2 regions of the Streptomyces sp. NPDC002092 genome follow, and region 2 is predicted to be linked to the other one. Evidence: predicted binding sites of a transcription regulator. Region 2 holds the regulator's gene; the other holds the start of a gene.
The links. Region 2 encodes HrcA, which represses chaperone genes, less so after heat shock. Its sites were predicted from a motif close to TTNGCACTCNGNNNNNCNGAGTGCNAA; they were not measured.

Region 1: a site for HrcA is predicted at 4,597-4,623, ahead of groES (co-chaperone GroES). Genes of this name have one in related genera too.

The regions. Positions count from the first base shown of each region.
Region 1 is NZ_JBSFDG010000004.1:115,145-122,546, reverse strand. It holds gene ACWCRD_RS10670 (MOSC domain-containing protein) at 1-644, shown strand, start outside; gene ACWCRD_RS10665 (SDR family NAD(P)-dependent oxidoreductase) at 741-1,514, shown strand; gene ACWCRD_RS10660 (ester cyclase) at 1,599-2,306, shown strand; gene groL (chaperonin GroEL) at 2,365-3,984, opposite strand; gene groES (co-chaperone GroES) at 4,142-4,450, opposite strand; partial or broken gene ACWCRD_RS10645 (polysaccharide deacetylase family protein) at 4,890-5,307, opposite strand; gene ACWCRD_RS10640 (polysaccharide deacetylase family protein) at 5,304-6,236, opposite strand; gene ACWCRD_RS10635 (class I SAM-dependent methyltransferase) at 6,326-7,402, shown strand, end outside.
Region 2 is NZ_JBSFDG010000008.1:86,197-93,598, reverse strand. It holds gene ACWCRD_RS19695 (nitronate monooxygenase) at 1-627, opposite strand, end outside; gene dnaJ (molecular chaperone DnaJ) at 799-1,935, opposite strand; gene hrcA (heat-inducible transcriptional repressor HrcA) at 1,936-2,952, opposite strand; gene ACWCRD_RS19680 (MBL fold metallo-hydrolase) at 3,105-3,833, shown strand; gene ACWCRD_RS19675 (DUF3097 domain-containing protein) at 3,868-4,680, shown strand; gene ACWCRD_RS19670 (Uma2 family endonuclease) at 4,658-5,224, opposite strand; gene hemW (radical SAM family heme chaperone HemW) at 5,352-6,584, opposite strand; gene ACWCRD_RS19660 (SpoIIE family protein phosphatase) at 6,616-7,402, opposite strand, start outside.

The DNA of each region.
Region 1 (7,402 bases), on a different contig from region 2:
GCGATGCGAAGGCCGTGCCCTACACGGACAACCCCGAGGGTCTGACCGGTATCGACAAGCGGCCGGTGGACGGGCCGGTGCGGGTGGCCGCGCCCGGACCGAAGGGCATCGGCGGCAGCGGGCTGGCCGGGGACGCGGTGTGCAAGAGACAGCACCACGGCGGGAACGACCAGGCCGTGTACGCGATGGCGCGCGAGGACCTGGACGACTGGGAGCGCGAGCTGGCCCGCCCGCTGGCGAACGGCTCCTTCGGCGAGAACCTCACGACCGAGGGCCTGGACATCTCGGGCGCGCTGATCGGCGAACGCTGGCGCATCGGTCCGGAGCTGGTCCTGGAGGTGACCTGCGGCCGGATTCCCTGCGGCACCTTCCAGGGCCATCTGGGTGAGCGGCGGTGGGTGAAGCGGTTCACGCGGAAGGGCGCGCCGGGTGCCTACCTGCGAGTGATCGAGCCGGGCGAGATACGGTCCGGCGACCCGGTCGAGATCGTGCACCGACCGGAGCACGAGGTGACGGTGGCGCTGCAGTTCCGTGCGTCGACGACGGAGCGGGAGCTGCTGCCGCGCCTGCTGCCCGCCGGGGCGGCGCTGCATCCGGAGAGCCTGGCGGCGGCGCGGAAGTACCTGGAGACGTACGGCTCCTGACACGCGCTCTGCTCGGCGCCGCACCCAGGAGCTTCACCATCGTCGGGCCCTGTGCAGAGATCGGATTCCCCCAGTCCGGGTCACTACCCTTGGGCCATGACAACGGCTCTGATTACGGGATCGACCGCGGGCATCGGCGCCGCGTTCGCGCGGCGGCTGTCGGCCGACGGGCACAATCTGGTGCTCGTCGCCCGCGACACCAAGCGTCTGCAGGAACAGGCGACCGAACTGCACGACCGGCACGGCATCGAGGCGGAGGTGCTCACCGCCGACCTCGCCACGGACGAGGGCATCGAGGCCGTGGCCGCGCGCCTGGCCGACCGCAAGAACCCCGTCGACCTGCTGATCAACAACGCCGGCTTCGGCAACAAGGGCCGCTTCCTCGACGTGGCGATGGCCGACGAGCTGACGATGCTCAAGGTGCACTGCGAGGCGGTGCTGCGCCTCACGGCGGCGGCGACCGAGGCGATGCGCGAGCGCGGCCGCGGCGGTGTCGTCAACGTCGCGTCCGTGGCCGCCTTCGTGCCGCGCGGCACGTACGGCGCCTCCAAGGCGTGGGTCGTGCAGTTCACGCAGGGGGCGGCGAAGGACCTGGCGGGCAGCGGGGTGCGGTTGATGGCGCTGTGCCCGGGGTTCGTACGGACCGAGTTCCACCAGCGGGCCGGGATGGGCACGGACAACATCCCCGGGTGGATGTGGCTCGATGCCGACAAGCTGGTGGCGGCGGCGCTGTCGGACCTGGCGCGGGGCAAGTCGCTGTCCGTTCCGGACGCGCGGTACAAGGCGCTGATGGGGATCGTGAAGGTGACGCCCCGGGGCCTGCTGGGCGGCATCACCTCCCGGACCGGCCGGAAGTACGGGCCGCAGTAGCCACCAGGCGCTCAAGGGGCGCTGTGGAGCCCCGGTGGGAGAATGGTGCTGTTCAACCGGACCCCGGGGACCGGAGGCAAGATCATGACCTTCGTTCAGATCATCGACTGCAAGACCAGCCGGTTCGACGACATCAACCGGCTGATGGACACATGGGTCGAACAGACCAGGGGGAAGCGGACGGCGACGCACGCGGTGGTCGGCAAGGACCACTCCGACGCGTCCCACTTCATCGAGATCGTGGAGTTCCCGTCGTACGAGGAGGCGATGCGGAACTCCAACCTGCCTGAGACCGACAAGATCTTCCGCGAGATGGTGGCTCTCTGCGACGAGATGCCGACGTTCACGGACCTGGACGTGGTGCGGGACGACCAGCTGTACGCGGCCACGGTACGGCGTTTCTTCGACACGCTGGCCACGCAGGGCGAACTGCCGCCGCTGGACGACCTGTTCGCCGAGAACTACCACGACCACGACCCCGCGAACGTCCAGGACACCATCGGCATGGACGCCATGCGGCGCGAGATGGAGATGTGGCGCGGCGGCTTCGACATCGCCTTCACCATCGAGGACCAGATCTCCCAGGGGGACCGCGTGTGCACGCGGTGGACCGGGAACGCGACCCACAAAGGCGAGTTCATGGGTCTGGCGCCCACGGGCAGGAACGTCGTCATGACCGGGACGACCATCTTCCGGTGCGACGAGGACGGGAAGATCGCCGAGGGCTGGTGGCAGTACGACCGGCTCGGGCTGATGGCGCAGTTGGGTGCGCTGGACGCCCTGGAGCAGTAGACGCCGAAGGCCCGGCACCCCCAGGGGTGCCGGGCCTTCCAGCGACTGCTGACCGCGGTCAGTGGGCGTGGCCGTGGCCCGCGGCGGCCGGCTCTTCCTCTTCCTTCTTCTCGACGACCAGGGTCTCGGTCGTCAGCAGGAGGGAGGCGATGGAGGCCGCGTTCTCCAGGGCGGAGCGGGTGACCTTGACCGGGTCGATGACGCCGGCCTTGACCAGGTCGCCGTACTCGCCGGTGGCGGCGTTGAAGCCCTGGCCCTTCTCCAGCTCGGCGACCTTGGAGGTGATGACGTAGCCCTCCAGGCCCGCGTTCTCGGCGATCCAGCGCAGCGGCTCGACGACCGCGCGGCGGACGACGGCGACACCGGTGGCCTCGTCGCCGGTCTTGCCCAGGCCGCCCTCGAGCACCTTGGCGGCGTGCACCAGCGCGGAGCCACCACCGGAGACGATGCCCTCCTCGACCGCGGCGCGGGTCGCGGAGATGGCGTCCTCCAGACGGTGCTTCTTCTCCTTCAGCTCCACCTCGGTGGCGGCACCGACCTTGATCACGCACACGCCGCCGGCCAGCTTCGCGAGGCGCTCCTGGAGCTTCTCGCGGTCCCAGTCGGAGTCCGTGTTCTCGATCTCGGCCTTGATCTGGGCGACGCGGCCGACGACGTCCTCGGAGTTGCCGGCACCGTCCACGAGCGTGGTGTCGTCCTTGGTGACCGTGACGCGGCGGGCGGAGCCGAGCACGTCAAGGCCGACCTGGTCGAGCTTGAGGCCGACCTCCTCGGAGATGACGGTGGCGCCGGTGAGGATCGCCATGTCCTGCAGCATCGCCTTGCGGCGGTCGCCGAAGCCCGGTGCCTTCACCGCGACGGCGTTGAAGGTGCCGCGGATCTTGTTGACGACCAGGGTGGACAGGGCCTCGCCCTCGACGTCCTCGGCGATGATCAGCAGCGGCTTGGAGGAGTTGGTCTGGATGACCTTCTCCAGCAGCGGCAGCAGGTCGGCGATGGAGGAGATCTTGCCCTGGTTGATGAGGATGTAGGGGTCCTCCAGGACGGCCTCCATGCGCTCCTGGTCCGTCACGAAGTACGGCGACAGGTAGCCCTTGTCGAAGGCCATGCCCTCGGTGAAGTCCAGCTCCAGACCGAAGGTGTTGGACTCCTCGACGGTGATGACACCGTCCTTGCCGACCTTGTCCATCGCCTCGGCGATGAGCTCGCCGACCTGCTGGTCCTGCGCGGAGAGCGCGGCCACGGCGGCGATGTCGGACTTCTCGTCGATCGGGCGGGCGGTGGCGAGGAGGTCCTCGGAGACGGCCGCCACGGCCGCGTCGATGCCCTTCTTCAGCAGCGCCGGGGAGGCACCCGCGGCGACGTTCTTCAGGCCCTCGCGCACCAGCGCCTGAGCGAGCACGGTGGCGGTGGTGGTGCCGTCACCCGCGATGTCGTTGGTCTTGGTCGCCACCTCCTTCACCAGCTGCGCGCCGAGGTTCTCGTACGGGTCCTCGACCTCGACCTCACGGGCGATGGTGACGCCGTCGTTGGTGATGGTGGGCGCGCCGAACTTCTTGTCGATGACGACGTTGCGGCCCTTGGGGCCGATCGTCACCTTGACCGTGTCGGCCAGCTTGTTGACGCCGCGCTCGAGGGCGCGACGGGCGTCCTCGTCGAACTTCAGGATCTTCGCCATGGGAGCGGTTCAGCCCTCTCGGAAAACGTGGGTGAAACGAACTGCGCCCCTGACGCCCGGCTTCATAAGGTCGCGGGGGCCCGGGGCGCAGCTCACAAGCAATGTGCTTCGGTAAGGAAGCCGGTGCAGGATTTCTGGGGGTGACCCCCAGATCCCCTTACTTCTCGATGATCGCGAGCACGTCGCGAGCCGAGAGGACGAGGTACTCCTCGCCGTTGTACTTCACCTCGGTGCCGCCGTACTTGCTGTACAGCACGATGTCGCCGGTCTTGACGTCGAGCGGCAGGCGCTCGCCGTTCTCGAAGCGGCCCGGGCCCACGGCCAGGACGACGCCCTCCTGGGGCTTCTCCTTGGCGGTGTCCGGGATGACCAGGCCAGAGGCGGTGGTCTGCTCGGCGTCGAGCGGCTGGACCACGATGCGGTCCTCGAGCGGCTTGATGGCAACCTTGGAGCTGGTGGTCGTCACGATCCGACCTCCCCCTTCGGAGATCTCACGGGGTTAACTGTCTGAGGTGGCGACCAGGTGGATCCGTCGTCGCGGGTGCCGGACCTGCCCGTCGCGTGGTTGGCACTCTCCAGTGGGGAGTGCCAGAGCCGAGACTATGACCGCGATTAGCACTCGGTCAAGCGGAGTGCCAATGCCTGCGGCGCGTCGGCGGGGTTTTCGGTTGACCGGGGGCTCGGTGAACGTCCCGGGGCTGCCGCCCCGAACCCCCCGCTTCGGCCTGAACGGCCTCGTCCTCGAACGTCGGACGGGCTGAAATGCCGCGACCGACGCTGATGGAAAGTCACCGGCCCTGGAACCAGACGCAGTCCTCCGGACGGCCCACCGTCAGGGCTCTGCCGCCATCGACGCCCGCCGCAGGAACAGGGCCGCGATGCCCAGCCGGCGGCCGCTCGGCGGGCTCGGCGCGCCGGCCGGCGCAGGGCAGGCCGCGCAGGGCGGCGGGGTGGTCGAGGGTGTGGTTCTGGATGCCCGCGCCGTCCGACCGCAGCCGGGCGAAGGGGCCGTACCCCGGTCAGGCCACGCCGTCGGCGAGGAACAAGCTGACCGGCAGCCGCAGTTCATGGACCAGGTCGACGAAGCGGGGGTCCTTCTCGGCGCCGTCCTCGCAGGTCAGGAAGACGACCTTGTCGTGGGTACGGATACTGGCCCGTGAGGCCCCGGCGGCGGTACGGCCGCCGGGGTGTTCCGGTGGGCCCGTGCGGCCGTACGCGCTGGGCCGCCTTCTCGCCCAGCCGTTCGATGGGGTCGACGGACTGGGCGCAGCCGCCGAGGAGCGCGCACGCCAGGACGGCGGCCGCCAGGCCCCTCAGGCTCACAGGTAGTCCTCCAGGCGGGCCACCGCGTATCCCTCGGCCGTGACCCTGTTCAGGAAGCGGCGCATGTCGTCGACCATCGTGCCGTTCCACTCGTCACGGCCGCGGAAGTGGGTGAGGACGATGTCGCCGGGGTGCAGGTCCCGGTCGTCCTCGCGGTACTCCCAGTGGTCGACGAAGACCTCCTCGTCCCAGATGGGCGCGTACTTGATGCCGCAGGACTTGGCGGCCACCAGGGTGTCCTGGTTGTAGTCGCCGAAGGGCGGGCGGAAGAGGACGGGGCGCTCGCCGAACTGTTTCCGCATGATCGCCTGCATGCCGCAGATCTCGTGCTTTTGCTCCCGGTACGACAGGCCCGGCAGGTAGGGGTGGGTGAGCGTGTGGTTGTTGAGGGTCACTCCCTCGGACTGCATCCGGCGGAAGTAGGCGTAGTTGTCCTCGATCGCGAAGTTGCTGAGGAAGGCGGAGTACGGGATCTTCAGGTCGCTCATCATCCGCAGGAACGCCGGGTCCTTCTCGGCGCCGTCGTCGATGGTCAGGAAGACGACCTTCTGCTTGGTCGGGACGGTCGTGAAGACGGGCGGGAGGTTCAGCTCCTCCTGGTCGTCCACCTCGAAGCCCTTGCGTGCCCTGATCTTCGGCTTCTTCACGGGCGGCGGCGGAGCCGTCAGCGGGACCCTCGCCAGGTCCCAGTGGCGCGCCGCGGCGGCACGGGCGAGGTACGCGGAGCGCAGGTTCGCGGCGTACGAGTCGAGGGCGCGGGCCGGGGGCGCGTGCAGGGGCGGCTCCTGGCCGGGGGCCGGGTGCACCGGCGGGCCGCCGAACTGGGCACAGCCCGAGGCGATGGCCGCGACGGCGAGCACGGCGATCCCACCGCGGAGCCATGTCACCCCATAGGCGCGATTTTTATCGTTTTGTACTACTGCTCGCATGGTGCCGGATCATCGCAGGCCACCGTCCGGATCCCGGCCCGCCACGCGGCCGGAGGCGCACCGTCCACCGACTGGCCCACAATGGGCCGGTGACCGACCTCGCCGACCTGCTCACCCCCGAAGGCCGCATCCTCCTCGACGAGGTACGCGGCACGGCCCCTGCCGACGAGCTCGCCGTCGCCACCCGGCTGCGCCGCGGACACCCCGCCGAGCTGGTGTCGGCGGCGCTCGGGCAGACGCGGCTGCGGCAGCGGGCGGCGGCCAAGTTCGGCACCGAGGACGCGGAGCGGATGTTCTTCACGCCGAACGGGGTGGAGCAGTCGACGCGGGCGAGTGTCGCCACCTACCGGGCCGAGCGGCTGAAGGCGCTGGGGGTTACCTCGCTCGCCGACTTGTGCTGCGGGATCGGCGGCGATGCCATCGCGCTGGCCCGGGCCGGGATCCGGGTGCTGGCCGTGGACCGGGATGCGGCGACGGCGGCCGTGGCGCGCGCGAACGCCGACGCGCTCGGGCTGGCCGAGCTGATCGAGGTGCGGGAGGCGGACGTCACGGAGGTGGACACGTCCGGCTACGACGCCGTGTTCGTCGACCCGGCCCGGCGCGGCGGGCGCGGCCGCATCTTCGACCCGGAGGCCTACTCGCCGCCGCTGTCGTGGGCCGTCGAGGCCGCCCGCAAGGCGTCCCGCGCCGCCGCGCTGAAGGTCGCACCCGGCATTCCGCACGAGGCCGTGCCCGCCGACGCCGAGGCCGAGTGGATCTCGGACGGCGGGGATGTGAAGGAGGCCGTGCTGTGGTTCGGCCCTCAAGTGACACCGGGGGCGGTACGGGCGACACTGCTCCCGGGGCCCCGCACGCTGCTCGGGAAGGGGCTGCCCGACCCTCAAGTCCGGCCCGTCGGGCGGTACTTGTACGAGCCCGACGGCGCCGTCATCCGGGCCCATCTGGTCGCCGAGGTGGCCGAGCAGCTGGACGGCGGGCTGGTCGACGCGACCATCGCGTACATCACCGCCGACGAGTTGCGGCCGACGCCGTATGCCACGGCGTACGAGATCACCGATCAACTCCCCTTCAACGTCAAGAAGTTGAAGGCTCTGCTGCGTGAGCGCGGGGTCGGGATCCTGACCGTGAAGAAGCGGGGGTCGGCCGTGGAGCCGGAGGAGTTGCGG
Region 2 (7,402 bases):
CCCGATGCCGGTACCGTCCGCCTCCGGGTTGTCCCGGTGGGTGCCCTGGTGACCGCCGGCCTCCACGCCCTGCACGATCACCGCGTCGGCGCCGGCCAGCTGCACGGCGAGGGCCTCCTCGGGGGTGGTCGCGGTGACCAGCGTGAAGGTGCCGGCTCGGCGGAGGGAGTCGAGGACCTCGCGGCTCGGCACCCCGAAGTGGAAGGAGACCACCGGCACGGGGTTGTCGAGCAGCACGGCGATCTTGGAGTCGTAGGCGTCGTCGCGGCCGCTGTCCGGATCGCCGAGTTCGGTCTCGTACCAGCCGGCCTCCCCGGCCAGCTGGTGGGCGTAGATCTCCACGGCGCCAGAAGAGGGCGCGGCGTTAGCCGCTCCAGTGGAGCCGGTGCTTGCACCGGGGTACTCGGGCTGCGGCATGAAGAGGTTCACGCCGAAGGGGCGGCTCGTGAGGCTCCGCAGCTGCTTGATCTCCTGGTACATGCCGTCCGCCGTCTTGTACCCGGCGGCGAGGAACCCGAGCCCGCCGGCCTCGCACACGGCGGCGGCCAGATGCGGCACGGAGACACCGCCCGCCATGGGGGCCTGCACGATCGGATGAGGGAAGAGACCGGTCAGCGCGGAGGACATGACGGCATGTTGTCACGTCCTCCGAACAAGTCCGAATCGGGCCCATTCCAGCCAGTCCGGCGTTTGAGGACGAGGCCGTTCAGGTCGAAAGCGGGAGGCTGGGGGCGCAGCCCCCAGGGACGGGAAGGGTAAGGGCGGCGGGGGCGAGAGAAGCCGCCCGCAGCCACCCCGTCAGCGCCCGTTGAACGCGTCCTTCAACCGCGAGAACAGCCCTTGCTGCCCCGGCTGGAACTGCCCCGTCGGCCGCTCCTCACCCCGCAGCTTGGCCAGCTCCCGCAGGAGCCGCTCCTGCTCCGGGTCCAGCTTGGTCGGGGTCTGCACCTCGACATGGACGATCAGATCACCCCGACCGCCGCCCCGCAGATGCGTGACGCCCCGCCCGTGCAGCGGGATCGACTGGCCGGACTGGGTGCCGGGCCGGATGTCGACCTCCTCCATGCCGTCCAGCGTCTCCAGCGGCACCTTGGTGCCGAGGGACGCGGCCGTCATCGGGATGGTGACCGTGCAGTGCAGGTCGTCGCCGCGCCGCTGGAAGGTCGGGTGCGGCAGCTCGTGGATCTCGACGTACAGGTCACCGGCGGGACCGCCGCCGGGGCCGACCTCGCCCTCGCCCGCCAGCTGGATGCGGGTGCCGTTGTCGACACCGGCCGGGATCTTGACCGTGAGGGTACGGCGGGAGCGGACCCGGCCGTCGCCCGCGCACTCCGGGCACGGCGTCGGGACCACGGTGCCGAAGCCCTGGCACTGGGGACACGGCCGCGAGGTCATGACCTGGCCCAGGAAGGACCGCGTCACCTGCGACACCTCACCGCGACCGCGGCACATGTCACACGTCTGGGCGGAGGTGCCCGGCGCCGCGCCCTCACCGTTACAGGTGGAGCAGACGATCGCCGTGTCGACCTGGATGTCCTTCGTCGTGCCGAAGGCCGCCTCGTCGAGCTCGATCTCCAGCCGGATCATCGCGTCCTGGCCCCGGCGGGTGCGCGAGCGCGGGCCGCGCTGCGACGCCGTACCGAAGAACGCGTCCATGATGTCCGAGAAGTTCCCGAAGCCACCGGCGCCGAAGCCGCCCGCGCCACCGCCGCCCGCCTGGGACAGGGGGTCGCCGCCGAGGTCGTAGACCTGCTTCTTCTGCGGGTCGGAGAGCACCTCGTAAGCGGCGTTGATCTCCTTGAACCGCTCCTGGGTCTTCGGGTCCGGGTTGACGTCCGGGTGCAGCTCGCGCGCGAGCCGCCGGAAGGCCTTCTTGATCTCTTCCTGCGACGCGTCGCGACGCACGCCGAGAACGGCGTAGTAGTCCGTGGCCACTTACGACTCCGCCAGGATCTGTCCGACGTACCGTGCCACTGCGCGTACCGCTCCCATCGTTCCCGGGTAATCCATGCGGGTCGGTCCGACCACGCCGAGCTTGGCGACTGCCTCGCCGCCCGAACCGTAACCGACCGACACCACGGAAGTGGAGTTGAGTCCCTCATAGGCGTTCTCGTGCCCGATGCGCACCGTCATGCCCGAATCCCCCGCCTCGCCAAGCAACTTGAGGAGCACGACCTGCTCCTCCAGCGCCTCCAGGACGGGGCGGATGGTGAGGGGGAAGTCATGCCCGAAACGGGTCAGATTGGCGGTGCCGCCGATCATCAGCCGTTCCTCGTTCTCCTCGACCAGTGTCTCCAGAAGTGTGGAGAGCACTGTCGAGACCGTACCCCGGTCCTCGACGTCGAAGCCTTCGGGCAGGTCTTCCACGAGCCGGGGGACGTCGGCGAAGCGGCGGCCCGCGATCTTGCTGTTGAGCCGCGCCCGCAGATCCGCGAGCGAGGCCTCCCCGAACGGCGCCGGGCAGTCGACCATGCGCTGCTCGACCCGGCCGGTGTCGGTGATCAGCACGAGCATCACGCGCGCGGGGGCGAGCGAGAGCAGCTCCACGTGCCTGACGGTCGAGCGGGTGAGCGACGGATACTGCACGACGGCGACCTGCCGGGTGAGCTGGGCAAGCAGCCGCACCGTCCGCGCCACCACATCATCAAGATCCACGGCGCCGTCGAGGAAGTTCTGGATCGCCCTCTTCTCGGGCGCGGACATCGGCTTGACGCCCGCGAGCTTGTCGACGAACAGCCGGTAGCCCTTGTCGGTGGGGATGCGCCCCGCGCTGGTGTGCGGCTGGGCGATGAACCCCTCGTCCTCCAGGGCCGCCATGTCGTTGCGGACCGTCGCCGGGGACACGCCGAGGTTGTGCCGCTCGGTCAGGGCCTTCGACCCGACCGGCTCCTCGGTGCCGACATAGTCCTGGACGATGGCGCGCAATACCTGAAGCCGTCGTTCACTCAGCATCCAGCGCACACCTCCAGAAGTCGTCCCCTAGGCGCTTCGCCTGGCACTCTGTCCGTCCGAGTGCCAGCCGTTACCGGCCAGTGTACGGCGGTGGGGTACACCCGGGGCAAGGTCGGCCCCCGTTGAACGGGGCGTACCGCTAGCGTCGCCGTATGACGATGACTTGGGAAGAGCTGGGGTGGGAGCGGCTCGCGGCCGGAGTCGGACGGTGCCGTCTTCCGGGCTGGGACTGCACGACGGGGCTGGTCGTCGGGGAGGGCACGGCGCTCTTGATCGACGCGGGGTCGAGCCTCGCGGAGGGCGCACGGTTGCGTGCCGAGGCGCAGGAGCTCACCGGTCACCGTGTGACTCATCTCGCGCTCACCCATCCCCATTTCGACCATGTCCTCGGGGCGGCGGCGTTCGCGGGCGCGGAGGTGTACGGCGCCGTGGGCATCGACACGGTGCTGGACGGCCGGCACGCGCGCGAGGAGCTGCGGGCGGACGCGGTGGGCAACGGACTGGACGCGCGCCTGGCCGATGAGGCGGTCGACGCCCTGGTCGCGCCCCGTCATCACGTCTCCGGCGAGTGGACGCTCGACCTGGGCGGCGGCCGGCAGGTGCTGCTGGCGAACGTGGGGCCGGGCCACTCGGCCCATGATCTGGCGGTGCTGGTGCCGGGCTCCCCGGAGGTCGTCTTCTGCGGCGACCTGGTGGAGGAGTCCGGCGAACCACAGGCCGGCTCCGACGCCCTACCGTCGCACTGGCCGGCCGCCCTCGACCGGCTCCTCGACCTGGGCGGGGAGGACGCACTGTACGTGCCCGGTCACGGAGCGGTGGTGGACGCGGGGTTCGTGCGGAGGCAGCGGGACGAGCTGGCGGCACGTTTCGGCGTGTCGTAGCCGCTGACCGGCCGCTTCTCCTATCGTCACTCGAATGCGCCAGTACTCCGCCGATCTGACCCCGCCGTGGAAGAAGCCCAAGCCCGTCCCCGAGGTCCCGGCGGAGCCCGGTCTGGTGGTGGAGGAGCCCGGCACCGGATTCTGCGGCGCGGTGATCCGCTGCGAGGCGGGCACGGTGACCCTGGAGGACCGCTTCGGCAAGCACCGGGTGTTCCCGTTGGAGCCGCGGGGGTTTCTGCTGGAGGGGCGGGTGGTGACCCTCGTGAGACCTTCGGCCGCTCCGGTACGTCCCACTCGTACCGCGTCCGGTTCGGTGGCCGTCCCCGGTGCACGCGCGCGTGTCGCTCGCGCCGGGCGGATCTATGTGGAGGGGCGGCACGACGCCGAGCTGGTGGAGAAGGTCTGGGGTGACGACCTGCGGATCGAGGGCGTGGTCGTGGAGTACCTGGAGGGTGTCGACGACCTGCCGACGATCGTGGCCGAGTTCGCGCCGGGTCCGGACGCGCGGCTGGGGGTGCTGGTGGACCACCTCGTGCCGGGCACGAAGGAGTGGCGGATCGCGGAGGCGGTGACGAGCGAGCACGCGTTGGTGGTGGGCCACCCGTACATCGACATCTGGGAGGCCGTGAAGCCGGCGTCACTGGGGATCGCGGGCTGGCCGCGGGTGCCGCGCGGGCAGGACTGGAAGACGGGGGTGTGCCAGGCGTTGGGATGGCCGTCGGAGAACACCGGGGCGGTGTGGCAGGCGATCCTGAAGCGGGTGGGGTCCTACAAGGACCTGGAGCCGGAGCTGCTGGGGCGGGTGGAGGAGCTGATCGACTTCGTCACGGTCGGTGGTGGGGCTTGACGCCCTTGCAGGTGCCGAACTCGGTGGTATCCAGTTGCATCTCCAGCATCCTCAGCGGCACCGGATCGTCGAACTTGGTCACCCGCTGCACCTGGTAGTCGGCTTCCTCACCCGTGCCAGTCGGCTCGGTGAGCAGTACACAGTGCCCCATGATCGGATCGATGATCAGATAGACGGGCACGCCGCCCGCTGCATAGATCGAACGCTTGACGACGTAATCACGCTCGACGCTCGTCTTGGACACGACCTCGACGACCATGCTGATGACCTTGGACGGCATCAGCTGCCCCTCACGCGGTCCGACGCCTCGCTCCACCAGTACGAGGTCCGGCAGGGGCTCGCTGGTCTCTTGAAGAATGGCGACGGCCACTGTCTGGAGCCTCCGCCAGTCCCGGCGCGGGAACTGATCGAGAACCGCTTCGACGATGTCGATATGCACCAGGTCTGGCGCCGCCATCATGACGATTTCCCCCCGGAGGAGCTCGGCCTTGTATCCCTCGGGAACCTCGAGGTTCTCGAAGAACTCCACGACATCGGTGGTCATCGGTCGGTCGTCCACAGCGGTCACTCCGCAGCCCTCCGGTTTCTGCCACCGTGCAACTACGGCGACAGCGTACGAACCAGGTTAGGGACCGAACCGACGTTCCGCACCGATTCACCCGCCAGGGTGATCAGTCCACCAAGTCCCTGACCACCGCATCCGCCAACAGCCGCCCCCGCAGCGTCAGCACAGCCCGCCCCTCCTCATAGGGCCCGCCCTCCAGCAGCCCCTCCCCCAGCGCCCGCTGGGAAGCCACCAACCCTTCCGCCCGCAGGAGCGAGAGCGGCACTCCCTCCCGCAGCCGCAGCTCCAGCAGGATCCGCTCCACCCGCCGGTCCTCCTCCGACAGGAGCTCCCGGCCGGCGCCCGGCGACCGCCCCTCCGACAGCGCCGCCGCATAAGCACCCGGGTGCTTCACGTTCCACCACCGCACCCCGCCCACGTGGGAATGCGCGCCCGGACCCGCACCCCACCAGTCGGCGCCCCGCCAGTACAGCTCGTTGTGCAGGCAGCGGGCCGCCTCCGAGGTCGCCCAGTTCGAGACCTCGTACCAGTCGAGGCCCGCCGCCGACATCACCTCGTCCGCGATCAGATAGCGGTCCGCGTGGACGTCGTCGTCCGTCATCGGGACCTCGCCCCGGCGGATGCGACGCGCCAGCTGGGTGCCCTCCTCGACGATCAGGGCGTACGCCGAGACATGGTCGGGCCCGGCGCCGAGCGCCGCCTCCAGCGAGGCCCGCCAGTCGTCGTCCGACTCGCCCGGGGTGCCGTAGATGAGGTCCAGGTTCACGTGCTCGAAGCCGGCCGCGCGGGCCTCCGCGACGCAGGCCTCCGGGCGACCTGGTGTGTGGGTACGGTCCAGGACCTTCAGCACGTGCTGCTTCGCGCTCTGCATGCCGAAGGAGACGCGGTTGAAGCCGCCCTGCCGCAAGACGGACAGATACGCCGGGTCCACCGACTCCGGGTTCGCCTCCGTCGTGACCTCCGCGTCCGCCGCCAGGCCGAACTCGTCGCGGATCGCCCCCAGCATCCGTACGAGATCGTCCGCGGCCAGCAGCGTCGGCGTACCGCCGCCCACGAAGACCGTGCGGACCTCGCGCGGGTCGTCGCCCAGCACCTTCCTGGCCAGGCGGATCTCGTCGATCAGGGTGTCCGCGTAGTTGTCACGGGAGGCGAGGACGCCGCCCGTGCCGCGCAGCTCCGTGGCGGTGTACGTGTTGAAGTCGCAGTACCCGCAGCGGGTCGCGCAGTACGGGACGTGCAGGTAGAAGCCGAGGGGGCGGTCGGGGGCCCCGGCGAGCGCGGAGGCGGGGAGTGCGCCGTCGGCGGGGACCGGCTCGCCGTCGGGGAGTGCGGAAGGCATGCCTTCCATTGTCCAGCACCGTTCGAAATGCTCACTCCGCCTGCAGCACCAGCAGCGCCAGGTCGTCCTCCGGCGGGCGCCCGCCGAACTCGTGGACCAGCCTGCGGATGCGTTCCGCGATCAGCTCGGCGCTCAGCCCGGCGCAGCCGGAGAGGGCGGTCGCGAGGCCGTCGGCGTCGTCGAACATGTCGGAGCCGGAGCGGCGCTCGGTCACGCCGTCCGTGACGCACAGGAGGCTGTCACCGGTGCGGAGCTCGAAGGTCTCGCTGGTGTACGTCTCGTCCTCGACGACGCCGAGCAGGGTCTGCGGGCGGGCGACCGTACGGACGCTGCCGTCGGGGCCGAGGAGCAGCGGCAGGGGATGCCCCGCGGAGGCGAGCGTGCAGCGGATGCCGCCGTCGAAGGGGGTCAGCTCGCCGTAGAGGAGGGAGAGGAAGCGGGTCTGCGGGCCGTCGCCGGGGGCCGGCGGCCGTACCAGGGCGCGGGCGGCGGCGTCCGCAGCCTCCGTCGCGTCGTCCAGGAGGAGGCGGTTGAGGCGGTCCAGGACGTCGGTGACGCGGTAGCCCTCGCGCGCGAGCAGACGCAGCCAGGGGCGGGCCAGTCCGATGACGACGGCGGCCTCGGGGCCCTTGCCCTGGACGTCGCCGACGGCGAAGCACCAGCGGCCGTCGCCGGCCGGGAAGAGGTCGTAGAAGTCGCCGCTGGGGCCGCCCTTGTCGCACGGTTCGTAGACGAGGGCGCTGCGTACGCCGGGGATCTCGGCGACGGCGGCGGGCAGCAGACCGCGCTGCAGGACCTGGCTGATGGTGGCCTGGCGG